DNA from 4 places in the Paenarthrobacter sp. TA1.8 genome. Region 3 is predicted to be linked to each of the others. Evidence: riboswitches for the same ligand, from Rfam matches in the RefSeq annotation. Region 3 holds a riboswitch; each other region holds the start of a gene.

Region 1 (3,309 bases), 710 kb from region 3:
ATGCGGCGGACGAAACCGGCGTTGACCAGGCCAATGAGTGCGATGAAGAGGCCGATGCCCACAACAATTGCCGTCTTCAGGGCCTCCGGAACCGCCTTGAACACGGCTGTCCGGAAACCGGTCAGCACCAGGATGAGCATGGTGATGCCGGACAGCACCACGAGCCCCATCATGTCAGGCCAGGTCAATCCGGGATGGGAAGCCACCGTGACTGCCACGAAGGCGTTGACGCCCAAGCCTGTGGCCACGGCAAACGGATGTTTGGCCCACGCACCCATGAGGATGGTCAGGATGCCGGCAACGAACGCCGTGGTGGCTGCCACGGCCGTGAAGCCCAGCGACGCGCCACTCGAGTCGGGTCCGGAGAGGATCAGCGGGTTCAGCACCACGATGTAGCTCATGGCGAAGAAGGTCGCGAAGCCGCCACGGATTTCCCGCGAATACGTGGATCCACGTTCGGAGATTTTGAAGTAGCGGTCGATTGCAGAACCTTGTTTGAGCATGAAGGTCTCCGGGGATCGAGGGGAGTTTGCTCTCAAATCCTATGTTGTCCGGTGTGGGCCCTTTGAACGATTCGCCTAGTCTGTAAGGAAGCCAACACTAGGAGAAACCGCCCCATGCGTACCATCCGACCGCTTCTGGCCGCCGTCGTCGCTGCCCTTGCTTTCGCGTCCGCCTTGCTGTTTTCCGCGGCTCCGGCGACCGCGCACGACGTCGCCGAGTCAACCGCGCCAGCCAACGGTGCCAGCGTGGCGGAAGTCCCGGCGTCGGTCTCCATCACGTTCAACAACCGCCCGCTCGCGATTGGTTCCGGCGTCACCGTGACGTCCGGCGGTGAGAACTGGACGGACGGTCCGGTCGAAATCATTGACAGCCAGGCTGTCCAAAAGCTTCGCGAGGGCGCTCCAGCTGGTGAATACACCGTGGTATGGCGTGTAGTCAGCTCGGATTCCCACCCCATTGAGGGCACCTTCACGTTCACGGCCGCCGCGGGAAGCACGACGACGGCGACTGGCCCGGTTGGTGCTTCGCCGTCGGTGTCGGCGCCGTCAGCCGCAGTACCGACGGCGGGTACCGCAGCGCCGGGAACGGGCAGCAGCGAGCCTGCCGCTGACGCCTCCCAACCTTTCCCTTGGAGCATTGTCGGGCTGGCTGTTGTTGCTGTGGGTCTCGTTATTTACCTTGCTGTTACCGCACGGAAGAAACTTGCAGCTTCCAACAGCCCTGATGGCGATACTTCCGCGGAATAACGCGGTTTTCTACGTACCTGCGAATATCTCGAAACGGACACTGCGACACGCCAGAAGCCCACTTCCCGTTACTTAAATGTGACTTCGGAGGAATCATCGCGTACGGTAGTACCTGTGCCTGTTCCACGTAGCGGGCACTTCCGGCCTGATTGCCTAGCTCTGCCGCAGTCCGGAATCCGTTCGCAGACAAACCTACGGCAGAGACGGGGAACCCAATTTAGGCCGCTTTCGAGCGTGCCTTGGGGTGAAGTCACGAAGCTTCCGCTGAACAGCGGGGGATAGTGGCCGGGTGACTCCCATCCGAATCCGACAGCTAACCTCGCAGGCATCGGGAGAGGCTCTTTCATGTCTTCACGCATTCTTCGCGGCCGTCGTAAGGCGGACAGCGTACGTCCTAATCCGTTCATCTCCATCTCGAAGGCAGTAGCCAGCAACGCTTCCGGCGCTGGCCGCCAGGCAGCTGTTATCGCAGCAGCCTCGGGCCTCGTTTTGACCGGCTCCATTGCTGCTCACGCAGCTGAGGCACCGGTTCAGCGCGACTCCAGCCCCGCAACGGTCGCTGAGACCGTTTCCGAGGCACCCACCAAGGTTGTAACCGCCCTGGCGACGGCTACCGTCAACTTCGAGCGTCCGGCCGTTGCTTCCGTAGCAGCTCCGGTCATCGAAAAGCCGGCTCCCGTTGTTGAGGCCCCTGTGGTCCAGAAGGCAGCCGTCACCACTGCTGCTGCAACAGCTCCCGTCGCCGCCCAGGCTGCGGTTGCTGCTCCTGTGGCTGCCGCACCGGCTGCCCCTGCTCCTGTAGCTGCTGCTCCCGCCGTTGGCGGCGTCAACGCAGCCATGGTTGCCTCGGCTTACGCACAGATCGGCGTCTTCCAGGACTGCACCGCCATGGTCGAGAAGGCTCTCGGCTCCGCTGGCATCCCGGTAGGCGACCTCGGTCCCATGCAGTTCATGAACTACGGCAAGGTCGTTAGCGATCCCCAGCCCGGTGACATGATCGTCCAGTCCGGCCACGTTGCTATCTACATCGGCAACGGCCAGGCAATCAGCGGTGGCATCAACGGCAACCAGACGGGTATCCACCCGATCAGCTGGTTGACCGCAACGGGTCCCCTGACCTACGTACGCGCTGGCGCATAAAGCCTCACGCTTCAGTTCAAAGGCCGGTGCCTTCAAAGACTATTGTCTTTGGAGGCACCGGCCTTTGGCGTTAAGTTCTGTTTGTTAATGTTCAGCGGGGAGAGATTGTTCAGCGCGGAACGTTCGACGGCGGGTCGATAGCCGCGTGGGCGGCGGGGCCCGTGTGGGCCCATAGGCGTAGAGCCCCTAGATGAGGTGCCCCTAGGCGAGGGCGATGCCCGGACCTGCGGGCAGGGCAACCTTTGAGGAGATGGCTTGGCCCACTGCCTTGGCTTGCCGCAGCACTTCCTTGGGAGACGGGGTGATGAGGTCCCCAACGCCCACCAGGTGCATCCCTACCGCCCGCATGGCGGCCGCGAAGTTCTGGCCAACGGCTATCCCAAGTTCGGCGAGCATGCGCCGCAACTGGCTTTGGGCGCAGCGTGTGACTACTACGTGGTCTGCCAAGAGGACGCCGTTGGCTGTGTGGACTGCCCACTGGCGTGGAGTGGATTCGAGGGGGCCGGATACGTGGAGGCCTGTTCTGAGACCGGCCGTGGTCATGCTGGCCGCCAATCCGTACCCGATCTGCCGGGAGGGGTCTGACCCCAGGAAATCAAGGCGGACGGCGCGGGTGGTGTTGCGAACGTCCAGTTGGTGGTTGGCGGCGTAGTTCCGCAGGTGTCGGAGGATTTCGTTGCGCTCCTGCATGGCTGCAGGATCGGCCACCTCGGTGCGTTGAAGCATGCCTGTGTGGACAGAAGGCCCTGCGGTGGACAGTGCACCAAACCCGTCTACGACGATTGAGCCCACGCCATAGCGGCTGAGCTCGCTGGCAACTGCCAAGCCGGACAGGCCGGCTCCGATGACCACGGTGGTGGTGCGCTCCGTGCCGGAATCAGGCGTGAGTGACACTGCTTGGTTCCTCCTTGACGTGTGT
Region 2 (3,309 bases), 250 kb from region 3:
ATGCCGGGCCTGGGGATCCTTTCGAGAAAGTTCCGGAGATGTCCCGCCGCGCCCGGGGCATTCCGGTCTGGGCCGCACTCAGGCAGCTCGGCCGGGATGGCGTGATTTCCATGGTTGAGCGCCTGGCAGCAAATGCCCGTGCTTTGGCTGACGGACTGTCCTCGATCCCTGGCGTGGAGGTGCTCAACGACGTCGTGTTCACGCAGGTCTCGGTGAGTTTCGGAAGCGATGACCGTACGCACCGGATCACCCAGCGGCTCATGGCAGAGGGCGCGGTCTGGATGTCCGGTTCGTCGTGGCGTGGCCGCGAGATCTTACGGATTTCGGTGAGCAATTGGACTACGGACGCCGGGGATGTCGCCGCGTCCATCGCAGCCGTGCGGGGTGCGGTGGAGGCCGAACCGGAGGCATAGCGTTTTTCGGTACGCACCTGTGAAACGGAAAAAGCCGCGCCCGTTCCCGCCATCCGCTCCAGTGGGTACTGGTGCGAACGGCAGCAACGGGCGCGGCAATCAAGCAGTCTGGCTTAGTACCAGTTGTTGGCCAAGTGGAAGCCCAGAGCGGCGGACGGGGATCCGTAGCGCTCCTTGATGTAGTTCAGGCCCCACTTGATCTGGGTCTGGTAGTTGGTTTCCCAGTCAGGACCAACGGTAGCCATCTTGGAAGCAGGCAGGGACTGGACGATGCCGTAGGCGCCGCTGGAAGCGTTCATCGCCGTGGTCTTCCAGTTCGATTCCTTCTCCCACAGCGTGTTCAGGGCAGTCATTTCGCCCGGGCCCCAGCCGTAGTTGCCAAGGATGCTCAGTGCGTACGCCTTGGCAGCAGCGGGGTCGTCCACGGCCTTGGGGGCGGCAGCAGCAGCTGCGGCTTCCGCGGCGGCGGCGGCAGCAGCGGCGTCGGCGGCTTGCTTGGCAGCAGCGTCAGCAGCAGCCTTCTCAGCTGCGGCCTGGGCGGCAGCCTGGTCTGCGGCAGCCTTTTCGGCGGCGGCCTGGTCAGCGGCAGCCTTCTCGGCGGCAGCCTTGTCAGCAGCTGCCTTATCCGCGGCGGCCCTGTCGGCTGCACCCTTTTCGGCGGCAGCATCCAGGGAAGCGGAGATCTCGGCCGACTTGTTGGTGTTGACCTGCGCACTGGATTGGGTTCCGGCTACGCGGCTGGCCTCGGGGAGGGTCAGTGCGGCGTTGGCGGCGGTTCCGAGCGATGCAACGCCCAGTGCAGCTGCCACGACACCGGCTACGACGGACATGCGGTGGCCGGACTTACCCTGGCGGGCTGCGTTCTTGAGGACGGACTGCGACTTGGTGAGCGGTGCGTTGTGTTCGTCGCGGTGACGCGCGGAAGGGCGCGTCTGATCGTTAAATTCAGACATGTGATTACCTCTCAGCGCCTGCGGAGTTAGCTGTCGGGTTCGGATGAGGTCATCCGGCCGCGCATCATGCTGCGGCTTCACCCCAAGGGCCGGCCAAAAAGGCCTGGGCCCGGAGACTCTGGGTCCCCCGTCTCTGCCTCGGAGAAAGAACGGACTCCGGGAAGTGGCAGAGCTCGGCGCATCCCGGATGTGGGCCTGCTAGGGACGACCCACCCTTTCGACGGTACAGGAGGATTCCACAGAAGTCACATTTAGGTAACAGAGATCACGACGCCCGGTGAGTCGCCTTGCCCGATTCGTTATAGGTCTTCGATGCTCACGGCAGGGATTCGGAGGGTGAATTCCGTGCGACCCGGCTGCGAGGTCACTTCCACGCTACCGCCATGCGCTGAAACGATGGCTTCCACAATGGACAAGCCGAGTCCGGAGGTGCCCTCAGAGCCCGATCTTGCGGCATCAGCGCGGGCAAACCGGGAGAAGATCCGGCCTTGGAAGTCTTCTGGAATTCCGGGACCGTTATCCGTCACTGTCACCACGGCACTGCCGTCGGCGGAGAGCATGACGCCTGTGACCACAGTGGTGCCGGGATCCGTGTGTTTGCGGGCATTGGACAACAAATTGGCCAGCACCTGGTGAAGTTGGGTGGCATCGCCGCGCACAGTGATGGGCTCATCGGGGAGCTGGAGCTGCCAGATGTGGTCCGGTGCCATGACTTTCTCGTCACTAACCGTTTCGATCACGAGCTGTGTCAGGTCCACGTCCTCAAATTTCACGGGCTGGCCCTCATCCAGCCGAGCGAGCAGGAGAAGGTCCTCCACCAGTGTGGTCATGCGTTCGGACTGGCTTTGGACACGTGCCAGCGACTTCCGACCATCCTCGGTGAAGTGCTCCGTCATCCTTAGTAGCTCGGTGTAGCCCCGGATGGCGGTCAGGGGAGTCCGCAGTTCGTGCGAGGCATCGGCCACGAACTGGCGAACCTTGGTTTCGCTTTCCTGCCGAGCTTCCAGCGCGCTCGAAACGTTGTTCAGCATCTGGTTCAAGGCATAGCCGACGCTGCCCACTTCCGTTCCAGGGTGGGATGCCGACGGCGGTACGCGCACCGCAAGTGCCACCTCACCGGCGTCGAGAGGCAGGCGCGAAACCTTCGTGGCCACCTCGGAGAGCTGCTCAAGCGGACGCATGGTCCGGCGGATGATGACCGTTCCCACGAGCCCGATCACCACCAGCCCAGCCAGCGAGACCAGCACCATGGTCCACACCAGCGAGGCTTCGGCGCTCTGCTTGTCCTCCAGAGGCAGGCCCGTCACAATCACGTCGCCATAAGTGGTTTCGACTGCCACTAGCCGGTAATCGCCGTTGGACAGCGATCGGTCCACGGGTTGGTTGTCCGTGGGGAGCGACACCAGGACCTGCTCGTCGTCTGCTGAGAGCGAGACGCGGTGACCTTGGGCGTCGATCAAACCCGAGCTTCGCACGGTGGAGCCGTCGATCCTCGCGTTGAGCGTGCCAGCCGCCTGCCCGCGCGCCTCCAAAGGATCAGGCCTGCCGGGGGATGACGGAAAGTTCGACGGCGGCCTGCCGAAGTCATTCGCGCGGCTGGACGCCTGCTCCAACTGCCTGTCGAGCTGCCTGTTGAAGACCATGTCCATGGACGCGTAGCTGACCACCCCCACAGCAGCGCAAATGGCGATCAACAGTGCCATGGCCACCAGGACCAAGCGTGTACGCAGGTGCCAGGTGGAGGGATTGAGCCAGCTGAGCTGAGTCTGTCCGGCCGACACTCCGGACTTCCTGGCCATTCGCGAGAGGGTGCCCAAGGGCTAGTCCGCAGGCTTGATGACGTAGCCGGCACCCCGGATGGTATGGATCATCGGGGGATGGCCGGCTTCGATCTTCTTGCGCAGATAAGAGATGTAGAGCTCCACGATGTTGGCCTGGCCGCC
Region 3 (3,309 bases):
CCGGGCTGGGCTTCAGCTGCACTCACGGTGCGGCCAAGGGAGAGGTAGCCAGCGGGCCAGTCGTGGAAGTTGATACCCACGGCGGCCAGGGAGTTGGTCACAAGCATGGTGCAGTCCTGGGTGACGCCGAGCTGGGCGTAAGCTGCAGCAGCGATAGCGGCACCGAGGCCGCTGGATGCGGCGGGAGCTGCCGGAGCGGGGGTCGCGTTGCTGACGGCAACGGTTGCGTTGGCTGCCGGAGCTGCGTTGGCGGTAACCGCGGTTGCCTCGTTGCTCTCGACCTTGGCTTCAACCTTGGCCGGAGCTTCCTCGACTACCACGGGAGCCGGGGCTTCCACCGTTGTGACCACGGGGCGCTCGTAGGAGATGGCCACAGTGGAGTCCGCGGCGATGGTGGCCTGGACTACCGACTGCACGTCAAGAGTGGACGTGGACGTCGATTCGCGATCCACGTTGGTATCGGCAGCGTTGGCTGCGATGCCACTGGTCAGGACCAGGCCTGAAGCTGCGGCAATAACTGCCGCCTGGCGGCCAACGCCACCGGCGTTGTTGCTGACGGCCTTGGCGATGACGGCAAGCGAGCTGGTCTTGGGGGCCTCAGCGCGGTGCCGTGCAACCTTGTTTGCACTGGTCATGATTTTCTCTTTTCGTATCCGCATGCAGTTGGGGTGCACGCGGGTAGTGGGTTGGCCAGCATGTGGGGAATGCCGGCCGACCCCGAACCGGATTTTTCTAGCGGAGGGTGTAGAACGAGGAGGTGCCGGTGGACGCTACGGAGTGCAGCAGCGTTCCCTGGCCGGGGTTCAAAGCGCTGATCATCATGCCGTTGCCGACGTAGATGCCTACGTGGGCTCCGCCGTTCTGCATGACGAGGTCGCCGGGAGCAGGAGTGCTGGTGGGCGTCATGGCCGTCCAGGCGTTGACGCGGGGGATGCTGATTCCGGCCTGTGCGTAGACCCACTGGGTGAAGCCGGAGCAATCCCAACCGTTGGGTGTGGTTCCGCCCCAAACGTAGGGAGAGCCGATGCCGGTGTAGGCAATGGCGGCGAGACCGGAGGCAGCTGCACTGGAGGCCGAATCCTTGGCCTCGGAAGACTTCGCTGTAACTGCTTCCGCTGTTTCTTCGCTGGTGGCCGCCGCGCGCTCGGTAACCTGCGCTGCGCGCTGTACTACCTTGGGGGCTTCCAGGGTGACCACGGTGGGGCTCTCGAAGGAGACAGTGGCTGTCGGTTCTGCGGTAATCACCGCGGTAGCAACCAGCTGTTGGGTGCTGGAGGCCTCCGACTTGGAAACGTCGGTGTCTGTTGCTTGTGCCGGCAAGCCGACGGTGAGGACGAGGCCTGAGGCTGCTGCAAGGACGGCGGCCTGGCGGCCCACGGTACCTGCGTTGGAGGAAACAGCCTTGGAAAGAGTGTTCAACGGGTTCGTGCGAACCGTTTGGGCGCGATGGCGCGCAGGGGTAGTGCGTGATGACACGTAGGTAGCCTCTCCCAATGCCTGCGAGGTGAGCTGTCGGATTCGGATGGGAGTCATCCGGCCGCGCTGCTTCCAAGGAAGCTTTTGCGACTTAACCCCAAGGCCTTCTTTCGAAGGCCAGAAGTGGTTCCCCCGCCCCTGCCAGACGATTTATGCGAACGGACCTTGAGCGGTGGCAGAGCTAGGCAATCCACTCAAGTGCACCGGCCCCCTAAAAAGCCGATGCGCTCTGTACGCTACAACACTTGAAAGCGAATGTCACATTCAGGTCACGGGGCGTCCCGCTAATGCGAGAGGCAACCATCAAATGGCTTAGAGCCAACCCATGGGGTCTACAACTTCACCGTTGACCTGGACCTCGAAGTGGAGGTGGCAGCCGGTGGAAGCGCCCGTGGTGCCGCTCAGGGCGACGGTGTCGCCGCGGTTTACGGTCTGGCCTACCTGGACGGTGAAGGACGACAGGTGGTTGTACGTGGTCTCGAGGCCATTGCCGTGGTCAACGACAACGCGGTTGCCTCCGCCGTACTCGTGCCATCCGGCGAACGTAACCTTGCCGGTGGCCGCTGCATGCACAGCCGTGCCGCACTGGGCAACGAAGTCCTGGCCACGGTGGAAGTCACCTGCGCCACCCGTGAGGGGGCTGATGCGGTAACCAAAAGGGGATGCCGTAGTGAGCGTGTCCAGGGGGCTGGCCATGCTGCCAACGGACGAGGCCCGCTGGATGCTCTCAGTCGACTGCGCGCTGAGCAGCTGCTTCAGCTTCCCATCGGGGTCGGCAGAAGTGGCGACGGCGGCGCGGCTGAAGTCGATCTTGGCTGACGCGGCGGCGGAAACCTCGGGCTGGCTGCCAGCGGGGGCGGCGACGGCGAGGGCAGACTCAGTCTGGCCTGATTCCGAAGTGGCCATGACGGGACTCGTGGCCGGCAGACCGACAGTCAGGGCAAGTCCGGTGGCGGCAAGCGCAACACCGGCCTTCTGCCCGACGCCGCTGGCAGCGGCGAAGTCGGCAACCTGGCGCAGCGGGCTCTTACGGCGGCGCACCTGACGCTCGGTGTCGCGAGGCCGGATCTCCGTTACGACGGTGGCTGGCCGCAGCTCAGCAGCGGGGCCGGACGCGCGGCGGCGACCCCTGACGTTCTGCGATGTCAAACTCTGTTCCTCTCTCAAAAGCCTGCGAAGTTAGCTGTCGGATTCGGGTCAGAGAGTACAAAGACCCGGTCCGCACGAGGCGCTCACGGCACACAGGTATCCCAAGAGGGACTTGCATACGTGGGCACTTCTGCTGCGGACTTCACCCCAAGGCTGCTTCTTTAGACAGCCGCTTGTGGTTCCCCCGCCTCTGCCAGTGGTGGGTGGCACACCTGATCCGCTGGCAGAGCTCGGCTCCGGATCAGGTAACGCTTTGGTATCAGCGCTAGTAGATAACTATAGGGGATTAAGGCTCTTGGTAATAAATTCGTTATCAACAGGAGCGGGGCAAGCGAAGGAGGCCCTTATCATCAATTTTGAAAAACCGCAGGTCACACGCGCGCCGAAGGCGCAAAAGTGAGGTTTGACACTGTGCTGGCCCGGTGCCGGTCAGCTGAGGGAGACGAAGACGTGCGCAGCAACTTCAGGAGGTAGCTCCAAGGCGCCCTCGATACCCGGGACGCGGACCGAGATGTACTCACCGACGCGCTCCAGCGACACTGTTGCGCCTGGACGGATTCCGCCCTCATCCAACTGGGTGAGAAGTTCCGGCTCGACTTGGATGGGCTCCGCAAGGCGGCTGACCACAACGCGGGAATCAGTGGCGTAGCCGTCCATGGCCTGCAGCAGATTGACATCCAGCCG
Region 4 (3,309 bases), 1.4 Mb from region 3:
CCCCGCCGGCCGAGGGCAGCATGAGCAGCGATCAAGGCCACGAGGAGTAACACAGTCGCCAACCCGCGGCTCCGTTGGTACCCAGCGACATAGCAGCGGGTTGGCAACGTCCTAGCTGTGCGGCAGCTGCAGGATCTCCCCGAGATCGTATTCAGCGGGCTCCTCCAGTTGCGAGTACGTGCAGCTCACGGGGGTCCTGTCCGGCCGCCACCTACGGAACTGCGTGGTGTGCCGGAACCTGCCGCCTTCCATGTAGTCGTACTTCACTTCGATCACGAGTTCGGGGCGCAGGGGCACGAACGAGAAATCCTTGCCCCCGCTCCACCGACTCTGGGCGCCGGGCATGCGTGAACCCCCGGCCGCTTCGTCCTGGTTGGCCCACTCACCCCAGGGGTGCTCGCTGAGTTCGACTTGATACGGCTCAAGCTCGGCCACCAGGGCCTCCCTCCGGGCCATGGGGAACGATGCCACCACTCCCACGTGATGCAGGCGGCCAGTGTCATCGTGGAGGCCCAGCAGCATCGAGCCAACAACCTTCGCGGTCTTGTGCCAGCGGAAACCGGCCACCACACAATCCGCCGTGCGCTCGTGTTTGGTTTTGAACATCACGCGCTTGTTGGGTTGATAGGCCCCGGTCAACGGCTTGGAGAGCACCCCGTCCAGTCCCGCGCCTTCCAACTGCACGAACCATTCCTGCGCCCGCTCGAGATCCGTCACTGCCGGGGTCACATGGACAGGCGGCTCGGCCTTGGCGAGCGCACGCTCCAGGATGGCGCGGCGCTCGGAGAACGGCTTGTCCATGAGGTTCTCGTCGCCCAGCGCCAGGATGTCGAACGCAATCATGGAAGCCGGAGTCTTCTCGGCGAGCATCCTCACGCGGCTGTCGGCGGGATGGATCCTTTGCTGGAGTACCTCGAATTCGAGCCTCTTGCCCTCGATCAGGACGATCTCGCCGTCGATGACGCACTTGTCCGGCAGGTTCTTCCTGAGAGCCTCCACCACTTCGGGGAAGTAGCGGGTCATTGGCTTCTCGTTGCGGCTGCCCAGGATGATCTCGTCACCATCCTTGAAGACGATGGTCCGGAATCCGTCCCATTTGGGTTCGTAGTGCCCAACATCGGGGATGGTCGGAACGGATTTGGCGAGCATGGGCGAGACGGGTGGCATCACAGGCAGGTCCATAGACAATGTCTACCTGTCGGTGCACCACGAAGCTAGTGTTAGGCCATGGATATCTTGCTCGTGTTGGCGGCAGTGCTCGGATTCCCGGCCCTGCTGGCCGGCGTTTGGTCCTGGTCATCGCGCCGGAGCAGCCAGGGCAAAGTCCGGCGTGGAGCCACCGGCGGGATCCTTGGAGTCGTGGACGAAGTCTTCCGCCCGGAAACTCATCAAGCCGTGCAGATCCAGAAGATCCAGCATGAGTTGCCGGCTCCCGCACCGGCACCGAAGCCTAAGTCATAGAAACCCCTCGGTTGGGCAGGCCTACCGCCCGTTACATTAATGTGACTTTACTTTCCGGCTCATGTACCGTCGTAGGGCGACCCGTATCTCCGCTGGGCCGCTTCCGGATTGACGCCGAGCTCTGCCGCAATCCGGGATCCGCCAGACCCGCGGCAGAGGCGGGGGACCCACAGTTCCCGGGCTTGGTATCCAAGTCCTCGGGGTGAAGCCGCTTAGGCGGCCGGACGGCCTCGTCCGAACCCGACAGCTAACCTCGAAGGCGTTGAGAGGCAACCACCATGTCCCCAACCATGGATCAGCCGCGCCGCGCCAACACTGAAGGCGAGCGCACCAAGCCAACCGGACGCCGTCGGGCCCAACCCAGCGGATTCCCCACCGGAAACCCAGATGACACTGGCGCGACTAACACTGACGCTGCTGTAACAGGCACGGTTAACACAGGCACGACGCCGGAACCCGCCACTGCGGCCATGCCCACCACGGTGGCGCCTGCCACTCGTGCGGAAATTCGTGCAGCCGAGCGGGAGCGTGCAGCCCTTGCCGTGATTTCCCCTGAGGCCTCGGCCCCACAGCCGTCGCCCGAACCGTCCGAGCAGGCGGAACCCATGACTGCCGCGATACCTACGGTGCAGCCAGCGGCTCGGAGGTCGACCACACCGGGACCCCCTACCGCGGCGATCCCTATTGTGACCCCGGCCAGCGCACCCCCTGCTGGCGTGGAGCCGGATCCTCAGGAGCTGAGCGCCCAGGAGCCCGCAACCGCAGCAATTCCAGTGGTTCAGGCTTCAACGCCGGAACCTGCCACGACGGCCATTCCAGTAGTGCCTGCCCGCGAAGAATCCGCGAGCACCCCCGAAGCCGCCGGGTCACCGAGCAACGACTCGCCCCGCACCGAGTCCCTGCAAACCGAGTCACCTCGGGGTAAGTCTCCGGCGCAGCTTGCTGCCGCGGCAACGGCGTCGGCAGCACTGGCAAGCCGCAAGGATGTTCGCCGGCAGGCTGCCGCACCCTCTGACGCACCCTCTGCGGCCAGGCCCAGCCTGGGGTCCACCTCCTCCTTCGGCCGCGAACCCCACGCCGCCCTTCGGAAAGCAGCGTCGGTCAAGCACATGAGCCAGCGCATGGCCGTGGTTGCAGGTGCGCTTGGACTAGTGCTGACGGCCGGGACCTTGGGGCAAGCCCTTGAGCTTCCGTTCTTCGGCCAGGAAACTCCTACGCATGAAGCCAGCGGTGCCGACAGGAATTCGGGCTCCGCGGCCCCTGCGCCCAGTGCCTCGTATTCCACGGCTTCCGCACCATCAGCGTCGTCGCCAGCAGCCTCGTCACTTGCCACAGCGTCCTCGGAAGCCGGCCAGCCCGCGACATTAGCCGAGGCACCCGCGGCCGGGTCGTCGTCGCCGGCTCCGACCCCGAAGGTGTCCCTTGCCAACCCGGTTTGGGTTCCATCGACTGTCCCCTCCTCAGTCCCGGCCGTCCCTGGGGTGACAAGCCCAGCCCCCACCCAGCCAGCTCCCGCGCCGAGCGAGGTGCCGTCGGACACGGTCACCACACCGCCCACTACTCCGACGCCCACAACCTCACCGACCCCGACGGTCACACCAACACCGACGCCGACGCCCACACCAACGGAAACTGCAACCTCGACCTCTAAGCCCCGGCCGAGCAAGCCGCAGGCCGCCTCGGCCCCCCAGCCCAGCGAATCTGCGCTTCAAGACATCCTGGACGCAGCCCAGAAGGTCCTCGGTTGAGCACCCGCCTGCCCCGTACCTCCACTCACGCGGGGTGGCATAGCCGGTACTGCAGCAGCAGCCGGACTGCCGCTTTCCGTCGCCGGATGGGACGTTGGAG

Evidence for each region. Region 3 has a riboswitch for cyclic di-AMP ahead of ACNAOT_RS05415 (C40 family peptidase). Riboswitches for the same ligand answer to the same signal wherever they lie in the genome.
Region 1: another riboswitch for cyclic di-AMP. It lies ahead of ACNAOT_RS02095 (NlpC/P60 family protein); the one in region 3 lies ahead of ACNAOT_RS05415 (C40 family peptidase).
Region 2: another riboswitch for cyclic di-AMP. It lies ahead of ACNAOT_RS04295 (hypothetical protein); the one in region 3 lies ahead of ACNAOT_RS05415 (C40 family peptidase).
Region 4: another riboswitch for cyclic di-AMP. It lies ahead of ACNAOT_RS21400 (hypothetical protein); the one in region 3 lies ahead of ACNAOT_RS05415 (C40 family peptidase).

The regions. Positions count from the first base shown of each region.
Region 1 covers NZ_CP184287.1:401,030-404,338, forward strand. Annotated here, with positions in the region: gene ACNAOT_RS02085 (NCS2 family permease) at 1-503, opposite strand, end outside; gene ACNAOT_RS02090 (copper resistance CopC family protein) at 618-1,250, shown strand; cyclic di-AMP (ydaO/yuaA leader) riboswitch at 1,401-1,592, shown strand; gene ACNAOT_RS02095 (NlpC/P60 family protein) at 1,596-2,390, shown strand; gene ACNAOT_RS02100 (FAD-binding protein) at 2,592-3,284, opposite strand.
Region 2 covers NZ_CP184287.1:862,346-865,654, forward strand. Annotated here, with positions in the region: gene ACNAOT_RS04290 (pyridoxal phosphate-dependent decarboxylase family protein) at 1-413, shown strand, start outside; gene ACNAOT_RS04295 (hypothetical protein) at 527-1,366, opposite strand; cyclic di-AMP (ydaO/yuaA leader) riboswitch at 1,368-1,555, opposite strand; gene ACNAOT_RS04300 (HAMP domain-containing sensor histidine kinase) at 1,666-3,165, opposite strand; gene ACNAOT_RS04305 (response regulator transcription factor) at 3,187-3,309, opposite strand, start outside.
Region 3 covers NZ_CP184287.1:1,114,526-1,117,834, reverse strand. Annotated here, with positions in the region: gene ACNAOT_RS05420 (NlpC/P60 family protein) at 1-635, opposite strand, end outside; gene ACNAOT_RS05415 (C40 family peptidase) at 733-1,476, opposite strand; cyclic di-AMP (ydaO/yuaA leader) riboswitch at 1,481-1,650, opposite strand; gene ACNAOT_RS05410 (M23 family metallopeptidase) at 1,789-2,625, opposite strand; cyclic di-AMP (ydaO/yuaA leader) riboswitch at 2,630-2,871, opposite strand; gene ACNAOT_RS05405 (metal-dependent transcriptional regulator) at 3,055-3,309, opposite strand, start outside.
Region 4 covers NZ_CP184287.1:4,596,404-4,599,712, forward strand. Annotated here, with positions in the region: gene ACNAOT_RS21385 (DUF6480 family protein) at 1-50, shown strand, start outside; gene ACNAOT_RS21390 (ATP-dependent DNA ligase) at 112-1,182, opposite strand; gene ACNAOT_RS21395 (hypothetical protein) at 1,228-1,461, shown strand; cyclic di-AMP (ydaO/yuaA leader) riboswitch at 1,591-1,737, shown strand; gene ACNAOT_RS21400 (hypothetical protein) at 1,740-3,209, shown strand.